DNA from 2 places in the Serratia entomophila genome. Region 1 is predicted to be linked to the other one. Evidence: predicted binding sites of a transcription regulator. Region 1 holds the regulator's gene; the other holds the start of a gene.
The links. Region 1 encodes LexA, which represses DNA repair genes until DNA is damaged. Its sites were predicted from a motif close to TNCTGTATGTACATACAGNA; they were not measured.
Positions count from the first base shown of each region.

Region 1 (4,633 bases):
ATGGAGCTATCTTGCCGCAAACCAGCTGCCGCGCACCCGGTGGCGATGCCAGAGCCAGCCCAGAGACAGGCCGCGCAGCGAAAGGAATACCGCCAGCGCCAGCCACAGCCCGTGGTTGCCCAGCTGCGGCACGCTGAACAGCGTCAATCCGTAACCGGCCGCCGCCACCGCCATGCTGTTGCGCATCTCCGCCCCACGGGTAGCGCCGATAAACATGCCGTCCAGCAAATAGCACCATACGCCAACCAGCGGCAGCACCGTCTGCCACGGCAGATAATGGCTGGCCAACTCACGCAGCTCGGGCAACGAGGTTAACGCCGCCACGATCTGCTGCCCGGCAACGGCGTAAACCGCGCCAAAGGCCAAGGCTACCAAACAGGCTTGCCGACAGGCGGCGCGCCATATCTTCCTCAGTTGGCGGTCGTCACGGGCGCCATAGGCGTGGCCCGAATGCGCCTCCACCGCGTAAGCGAAGCCGTCCAGCGCGTAAGCGGTGAAGGTCAGCAGGTTCATCAGCACCGCATTCACCGCCACCACTTCGCTGCCAAGCCGCGCGCCAAAAATGGTCAAAGAGGCGAAGCACAGCTGCAGCAACAGCGAACGCAGCATGATGTCGCGGTTCAGCGCCAGCAGGCGCCGCAGGTTGCCGCGCCAGGCCTGTTGCAGCATCGGCAGTGAGATGCCGCGCAGGCGCATCACGCGCCACGTCAGCCACAGCCCGAGCAGCAGCGTGGCGTATTCGGCGATAGCGGTCGCCGTCGCCGCCCCCTGTACGTTCCAGCCCAGCCCCATCACCAGCCAGATATCCAGCGCGATGTTCAGCAGGTTGCCGACGATCAGCAGGATCACCGGCGCGCGCACGTATTGCACGCCGAGCAGCCAGCCGAGGATCACCATATTGGCCAACGCCGCCGGGGCGCTCAGCCAGCGGATCTCGAGAAACAGCCGCGCCTGCTGCAGGACTTCGGCGTTACCGCCGACGATCCCCAGCGCCAAATCAATCAGCGGCTGGCGCAACAGCACAATCGCCAACCCGGCCAGCCCCGCCAACAGCAGCGGCTGCATAAAGGCGCGCGCCAGCGCCTGCGGGTTCTGCGCCCCCAGCGCCTGAGCGGCCAGGCCGGTGGTGCTCATGCGCAGGAACAGCAGCAGCATAAACAGGAAGCTGGTGGCCATGGCGCCGATCGCCACGCCGCCCAGATAGGTTGGGCTATCGAGATGGCCGATCACCGCGGTATCCACCAACCCGAGCAGCGGCACGGTGATATTGGAAAAAATCATCGGCAGGGCAAGACGCCACAGGGCTTTATCGGTGTCGCTGGTGAAGGCGGAAATCAGGCGCATGGTGAAATGTTCCCGTGAATACCCTTCCTGTTCAAGTTGCCGCCGTGTTGGCTACGTCTTGAAATTTCCTGGGTATTACATTGAATCAGAAATGACATCGCCCCAAGGCTGGGGCGATTTAAATCAGGGCGCAAGCGTTCGGGCGCGGCGGTTAAATCCAGTCGCCGTTGCGGATCACGCCAACCGCCAAACCTTCGATGGTGAAATTCTGCTGGCGCAGATCGACCACGATCGGTTGGAATTCGCTGTTTTCCGGCAGCAGTTCAACGACGTTGCCGTGTTTTTTTAGGCGTTTGACCGTGACTTCGTCTTCAATGCGCGCCACCACCACCTGGCCGTTGCGCACGTCTTGCGTCTTGTGCACCGCCAGCAGATCGCCGTCGAGAATGCCGATGTCGCGCATCGACATGCCGTTGACCCGCAGCAGGAAGTCCGCGTTCGGTTTGAACAGGGAAGGATCCACCTTGTAGTGGCCTTCGATATGCTGCTGGGCCAGCAGCGGTTCGCCGGCGGCCACGCGGCCGATCAGCGGCAAACCCTCTTCGTCTTCCATCAGCAGGCGAATGCCGCGTGACGCGCCGGAAACGATCTCGATCACCCCTTTGCGCGCCAGCGCCTTCAGGTGCTCTTCTGCGGCATTTGGCGAGCGGAACCCCAGACGCATGGCGATCTCGGCACGCGTCGGCGGCATGCCCGTCTGCGAAATATGATCGCGAATCAGATCATAGACCTCTTGCTGTCTGGTAGTTAGTGCTTTCATTCCGCCCCCCTGTTTGTTTATACAGTCTTGCTGTGAGTATATACAGGTAAGCTCGGATTGGGAACCGAAGAATGAATAAAAATCAGGGATTAGCGTTCCGCTCAGGCGAAGTGCTGCCACAGCACCGAGCCCCAGACGAACAGCGCCAGCAGGATCGCCAGCGACACCGCCGCCGACCCCATGTCCTTGGCGCGGCCGGACAGCTCATGGTATTCGCTGCCGACGCGGTCTACCACCGCCTCGATCGCACTGTTCAGGATCTCGACGATCATCACCAGCGCTACGGATCCGATCAATAAAATGCGCGCTATCGCACCCACATCCAGCCAAATCGCCAGTATGATAGCCAGCACGGTCGCCACCAGCTCCTGACGGAACGCCGCCTCGTGCTGCCAGGCGGCAGAAAGTCCTTTATAAGAGTAGCCGGCGGCTTTAATAATACGGGTCAGGCCGGTTGCTTGGTTCGCCATGTTTTCAGTGCCTTTCTCAGAGGTAAGTCATAATAAAAAGAGCCCGGATCGGTCAACGCTATCGGCTCTCGGTTTTCCAACACCACAGATCTGCTACCCGGTTTCTGGTATGCTTGCGGCGCATTGCTAACAAGAGGCTTCACGTTGTTATGTCAGGTTGGCGTAAAATTTATTATAAATTATTGAATTTACCACTCAAATTGTTGGTAAGAAGTAAGGTTATCCCTTCAGACCCGGTGACGGAGTTAGGGTTGGATCCCTCACGGCCGATTTTGTATGTTTTGCCTTATAATTCCAAGGCGGATTTGCTGACGCTGCGCACCCAGTGCCTGGCGCAGGATCTGCCCGACCCCCTCAACCCGCTGGAGATCGACGGCACGGTGTTGCCGAGCCACGTGTTTATCCACGACGGCCCGCGCGTGTTCCGCTACTACACGCCGAAGGAAGAGTCGGTCAAGCTGTTCCACGACTATCTGGATCTGCACCGCAGCAACCCGGATCTCGACATCCAGATGCTGCCGGTTTCGGTGATGTTCGGCCGTTCGCCGGGGCGTGAAGGCCACGGCACTCCGCACCTGCGCCTGCTGAACGGCGTGCAGAAATTCTTCGCCGTGCTGTGGCTCGGCCGCGACAGCTTCGTGCGCTTCTCCAATACCGTTTCGCTGCGCAGCATGGCCACCGAACACGGCACGGACAAATCCATCGCGCAGAAACTGGCGCGCGTGGCGCGCATGCACTTCTCGCGCCAGCGCCTGGCCGCGGTCGGCCCAAGCCTGCCGGCGCGCCAGGATCTGTTCAATAAGCTGTTGGCCTCCAAAGCTATCGAAAAAGCGGTCGAGGACGAAGCGCGCAGCAAGAAAATTTCCCACGAGAAAGCCCAGCAGAACGCCATCGCGCTGATGGAAGAGATCGCCGCCGACTTCTCTTACGAGACCGTGCGCCTCTCCGACCGCGTGCTGAGCTGGACCTGGAACCGGCTGTACCAGGGCATCAACGTCACCAACGCCGAGCGCGTGCGCCAGCTGGCGCAGGACGGCCACGAGATAGTCTACGTGCCCTGCCACCGCAGCCACATGGACTACCTGCTGCTGTCCTATGTGCTGTATCACCAGGGCCTGGTGCCGCCGCACATCGCGGCCGGCATCAACCTCAACTTCTGGCCGGCCGGGCCGATCTTCCGCCGCCTGGGCGCGTTCTTCATCCGCCGCACCTTCAAGGGCAACAAGCTGTACTCCACGGTGTTTCGCGAATACCTCGGCGAGCTGTTTACCCGCGGCTATTCGGTGGAATACTTCGTCGAAGGCGGCCGTTCGCGCACCGGGCGTCTGCTGGAACCGAAGACCGGCACCCTGTCGATGACCATCCAGGCGATGCTGCGCGGCGGCGCCCGCCCTATCACCCTGGTGCCGATCTACATCGGCTACGAGCACGTGATGGAAGTGGGCACCTACGCCAAAGAGCTGCGCGGCGCCACCAAGGAAAAAGAGAGCCTGTTGCAGATGCTGCGCGGCCTGCGCAAACTGCGCAACCTGGGCCAGGGCTACGTCAACTTCGGCGATCCGCTGCCGCTGACCGCCTATCTGAACCAGCACGTGCCGCAGTGGCGTGAAGCGATCGACCCGATCGAAGCCCAGCGCCCAAGCTGGCTGACGCCGACGGTCAACGATCTGGCGGCCAAAATCATGGTGCGCATCAACAATGCCGCCGCCGCCAACGCCATGAACCTGTGCTGTACCGCGCTGCTGGCCTCCCGCCAGCGTTCGCTGACCCGCGAGCAGCTGCTCGAACAGTTGGAATGCTATCTGCAGCTGATGCGCAACGTGCCATACGCGCATGACGTCACGGTGCCGACCCAGACGCCGGACCAGCTGCTGGATCACGCGTTGAACATGAACAAGTTCGAGGTGGAGAAGGACAACATCGGCGATATCATCATCCTGCCGCGCGAGCAGGCGGTGTTGATGACCTATTACCGCAACAATATCCATCACCTGCTGGTGCTGCCTTCCCTGATCGCCACCATCGTGATGCATCACCGCCAGGTATCGCGCAGCGAGCT
Region 1 is NZ_CP082787.1:4,487,251-4,491,883, forward strand. It holds gene dinF (MATE family efflux transporter DinF) at 7-1,344, opposite strand; gene lexA (transcriptional repressor LexA) at 1,496-2,104, opposite strand; gene KHA73_RS21580 (diacylglycerol kinase) at 2,206-2,574, opposite strand; gene plsB (glycerol-3-phosphate 1-O-acyltransferase PlsB) at 2,724-4,633, shown strand, end outside.

Region 2 (4,633 bases), 1.4 Mb from region 1:
GCGGCGGGCAATCGTCGAACAGGTCGATCTGCGCCATGGCGCCGGCGCTGAAATCCCCCAGCATCACGCCGCCCTTCAGGTAACGCCGCCCCTCCTGCCAGATGCTCTCCAGCGCACGCACCGCCATGGCGATGATGTCGCGGCTGTCGTTGCTCGGCGTACGCAGCCGGGCGGTGCCCACATTGCTGTAATACCCTTCGCCCGCCGAATGCGGGCTGGTTTTGATAAACACCGACACGTTGCGGCAGTAGCGCTCGTCCTGGCGCAGCTTCTCCGCCGCGCGTTCCGCGTAGCTGCAGATCGCCTCGCGCATATGCGGGTAGTGCGTCAGGCGCTGGCCGAACGAGCGGGAGCAAATAATTTGCTCTCTGGCCGCCGCCTCGTCCTCCAGCTGCAGACAGGATTCGCCGCGCAGTTCTCGCACCGTACGCTCCAGCACCACGCTGAAGGTTTTGCGCGCCAGCCGGGTATCGCAGTCCGCCAGCTGCAGCGCGGTGTGAATGCCCATCGCCTGCAGCTGGCGGGTCAGCCGGCGGCCAACTCCCCACACCTCTTCCACCGGGATCAGCGCCAGCAGTTTACGCTGGCGGACCGGTTCAGACAGATCCACCACCCCGCCGGTTTTGCGCCATTTTTTGGCGGCGTGGTTGGCCAATTTCGCCAGCGTCTTGCTCGGCGCGATGCCCACGCCAACCGTCAAGTGCAGCTCCTGCCGGATCCTGTCGCGCACCTGGTGGCCAAACCGCTCCAGCGCCACGCAGCGGTCTATTCCGTCCAGCCGCAGAAAGGCTTCGTCCAGAGAGTAGATCTCCACCGCCGGCGCCATTTCCTCCAGGGTGTCCATCACCCGGCGGGACATATCGGCGTACAGCGCATAATTGGAGGAAAACACCGCCACATTCTGCCGGCGCATCTCATCCTTAATCTTGAAGAATGGCGCCCCCATCGGCACGCCGAGCGCTTTGGCCTCGGCGCTGCGGGCAATCACGCAGCCGTCATTATTGGACAAGACGATCACCGGCCGCCCTTTCAGATCCGGCCGGAAAATGGTCTCGCAGGAGGCGTAGAAACTGTTCACATCCACCAGGGCAAACATGGTTACACCGCGGCATACACAATGAAGGTCACCACGCCGAAAATCTCCAGCTGCGTTTCGTCGCCGAAAACAATCGGCGCATAGGCCGGGTTCATCGGCAGCAGCCGCAGGTCCGGGTGGCGCTGCAGTTTTTTGACCGTGAATTCTCCGTCGACGGCGGCGATGACGATATTGCCATGCTCCGGCGTCAGTGCGCTGTCGACGATCAGCAGGTCGCCGTCTTTGATATTGCCGTCGACCATCGAATCGCCGCTGGCGCGCACAAAGTAAGTGGCGTTGGGGTGGCGCACCAACAGCTTGCCGATATCCAGCCGGCTTTCGACGTAGTCCTGCGCCGGGGAAGGAAAACCGCAGGCCACCGGTTCGGCAAACAGCGGCAGCGTTACCGGCTCGCCTGGTGAAAATGCGTACAGATTAGGTGTCTTCATCATAATCATAACTTTACTGTATATACATACAGTTAATCATAAACGAAACGCCAAGACGTGCAACCCTCAACCTCGCACCAGAGCAGGCTTTATCTCGTAATATAATAATTTTCTGAGTGATTTTTTTTAAAGCTTCCGCCGATTTCAGCGGGCATTACGCACACGTTATCCACCAAAACTGTGGATAACCTGCAGCAGAAACCGGCGCGATCCGCTGGCCCGCGCCCAGGTTTATCCTCAATAAGCCCGACAACGCGACGATCTGGCGCAGCGGCTTAATACTTTTCATCTCATGCATCCTCAGGCCGCTCGTTAATGGATATGCTTAAAAAGCCTGGAAATACATCTCATTAGGGGGCTGTCGCATGAACCGAATTCACCTTCGCCGAAGGTGAATATCCGCCCCTCAAGGGCAGGAAATACCGCGCGGATAAGAGGGCACAGCAATTTTCGGCATGGCAGTTATCCTGCGGGTGAAAATGTCAAAGTTCCTGATGCCCACGCCAATGTGCAATATCTTGACGGAAGATTCGAGTTGTCGAGTGCGTAACCTGCAGTATTTTTTCCGGCTCACTATCCCATGCCGCATTCAATGAAGCGGTACCCGGATAGCTTGCAGGGCAGCGCGCGTAGGGCGGCGTTTGATCCATTTGGGCTACGGGCGCTACCCGTGTCAGAAGGCCATGGGGCGATTCCTGATCCACCAGATAGCGCTCAAGATCTTCTGCACCAATTGGCTGCCCGACCTCACTATTTTCATCGTATTCCAAGCCAAGCATCGCAGTACGCGCGAGTGAAACACGCACTCGGCAGCCTTGCCCTACGGTGAATTGCTGCTCAAGCGCAGCCAGTACACCGATGGCCCCCAGGCAACCCGTGCCGTAATCGCTGAAATAGGCGGGTATCAAGGCAGGATCGGCCCTACCCGCGCTGTGCTGATAGGCAAGCCCTGTCACGGATTGAGCGAGTTGCTCCCAACCGCGACGGCCAGCCCATGGCCCATTAAATCCGTAACAGTTGGCTTCGACCGCGATCAGGCCTGGATTTCGTTCCCATAGCGCTTCGGCGACGAAACCGTGTTTTTCAAGCGCGCCGTGACGAAAGCCATCAATGAAAACATCGGCCTGGTCGGCCAGTTCAAGGAGCCGCTGGCGATCGCGAGGGTCGTTGAAATCCAGATAAACGCATTTCTTGCCAAAGGAGGTTTCTAAATCGAACCCCAAGATGGAGTCGTGATAGGGGTATTGGACATGAATGACATCGGCGCCCTGCTCCGCCAGCAAGCGGCCGATAGTCGGGCCCGCGATGACGTGCGTGCAATCGAGCACCTTAACCCCTTGCAAGGGACGCACTGCCCCCTTTGAGAGCTGGCGCCGGGTTGGCCTGCCGTTAAATTCAAGTTGAATCGGCGGCACGGCAGCCAATGCCTGGCCCTGAGGATGCGCCATCCACTCCTCGCGGCTACGTAGCATCCCAGCACACAGATTCAGCGATCCGAGCTCATCCTCAAGCGCTTGAGCATCCCATTGCGCGACGGCCCTGGCGATGGCGCCCCTGTCGTCGGTTGAATTCAGGAAGCGCAGTAAGCCTGCTCTTAAATGTGGATAGGCGCCGTTGAAAAAGATCCATCGATTATCCCGTGTGCGAAAGAAGTTATTAACTGGGGTATGCACAGCACTAATATCTACCTGCCAACCCGCGCGGAAAAAATAGGCGATACTGTTAAACATCATGCAGGCATGCCGTCTGTCAATGCTGATTTGCTGTTGCGGCAATCCACGCAACTGCCCTAATTGGTTGACCAACACGCCCATTGCAGCAAAGATGGCTGTCGCAAAATCGGCGAACTCAATGCGGGATGTGGTACTGAGGGATGACGGAGTCTGGCCGATCTCGACTCCCTGATAAGCATCGGGATCAATTTGAATCCCCTCTAAAATCGCTCGGTAGATACCGAGCTGACGTTCACTTAATGACATAATTCCTCTCCTCACTATTTATGGATTTCCGGCTAAGCTTTTCGCGTTAGCGCAGTATAGGTATTGGATTAACCATCAACCTATATCGTGTCCGATATAAGCGAAATACCAAGGAGATGAGCATGAATACACGGCAATCGCTTGAAACCGCCCCCTTAACAAGCGCATCGGTATCAGGCGGTTTAATGCAGTGGATCAGCGTTGCGAGGAGTCATGAACTGAATGCCGTCGCTACGCTCCGACTCCTGTTAGAAACTTGTAACCTGAGCGAAACGGCGCGGCAGCTGAACACATCGCAATCTGCGGTTAGCCGTACCCTGGAGCGGATGAGGCGAGAGCTTGGCGATCCGCTGTTGATCAAGAGTGCTAATCGCATGCTGCGCAGCAAACGGGCGGATACGTTGCTATCTGTTTTGGATGAGATCCTTTCCGCAAACTACCGTCTATACCGAGAAAGCATAATGTTCGATCCAGCTCGGGAAGTGCGGTCCTTCGTTATTGGTATGAGCGATTCGACGCAATCGATTATTGCCAACGATCTCTTCAGCACGATACGCGCAGAAGCGCCTCAGTTTATGATCCGCATGGAACCGGCTTTGGTGGAAAATGCTTCGTCATTGCTTACCCATGGCCGTTTAGACCTGGTTGTGGGGTTTTGGCCAACCGATTTTGGCGACTTTCGAACCGAGACTTTTGCACAAGGGGATCTGGTATGTTTAGCATCGAAAGATAATCCACTGATCCGCAGATCAATGAGCCTCACGCAACTTGCGCAGCAAGCCTTTGTAGAAGTGAATCCCGGAGGGATCGGCTTTATCGGCGGGCAGATCGATGACCTATTTACACAACAGGGTCTGGTTCGCCATAAGGTTGCCATATTATCCAGCTATTTGGCGGTTCCCTGGGCCATTGCCGCAACGGATCTTTTCTGTTTTGTGCCGCGCCTGCTCTTGCCCCAAATATTGCAGCATGACCGAGTCGCCGTTGTTGAGCTCGGCTTTACCAGCCCTCGTTATGCAATGACGATGTGTTGGCATAACATCGCCCACACCGACCCGGGCCAAGTATGGCTGCGGCAAAAAATTGGCCAGGCATTACGTGCTGCGGCAAGCAGGGCAAACATGGCTGCA
Region 2 is NZ_CP082787.1:3,057,845-3,062,477, forward strand. It holds gene umuC (translesion error-prone DNA polymerase V subunit UmuC) at 1-1,096, opposite strand, end outside; gene umuD (translesion error-prone DNA polymerase V autoproteolytic subunit) at 1,099-1,524, opposite strand; gene KHA73_RS24565 (hypothetical protein) at 1,679-1,813, opposite strand; gene KHA73_RS14905 (CoA transferase) at 2,007-3,503, opposite strand; gene KHA73_RS14910 (LysR family transcriptional regulator) at 3,626-4,633, shown strand, end outside.
Region 2: a site for LexA is predicted at 1,539-1,558, ahead of umuD (translesion error-prone DNA polymerase V autoproteolytic subunit). Genes of this name have one in related genera too.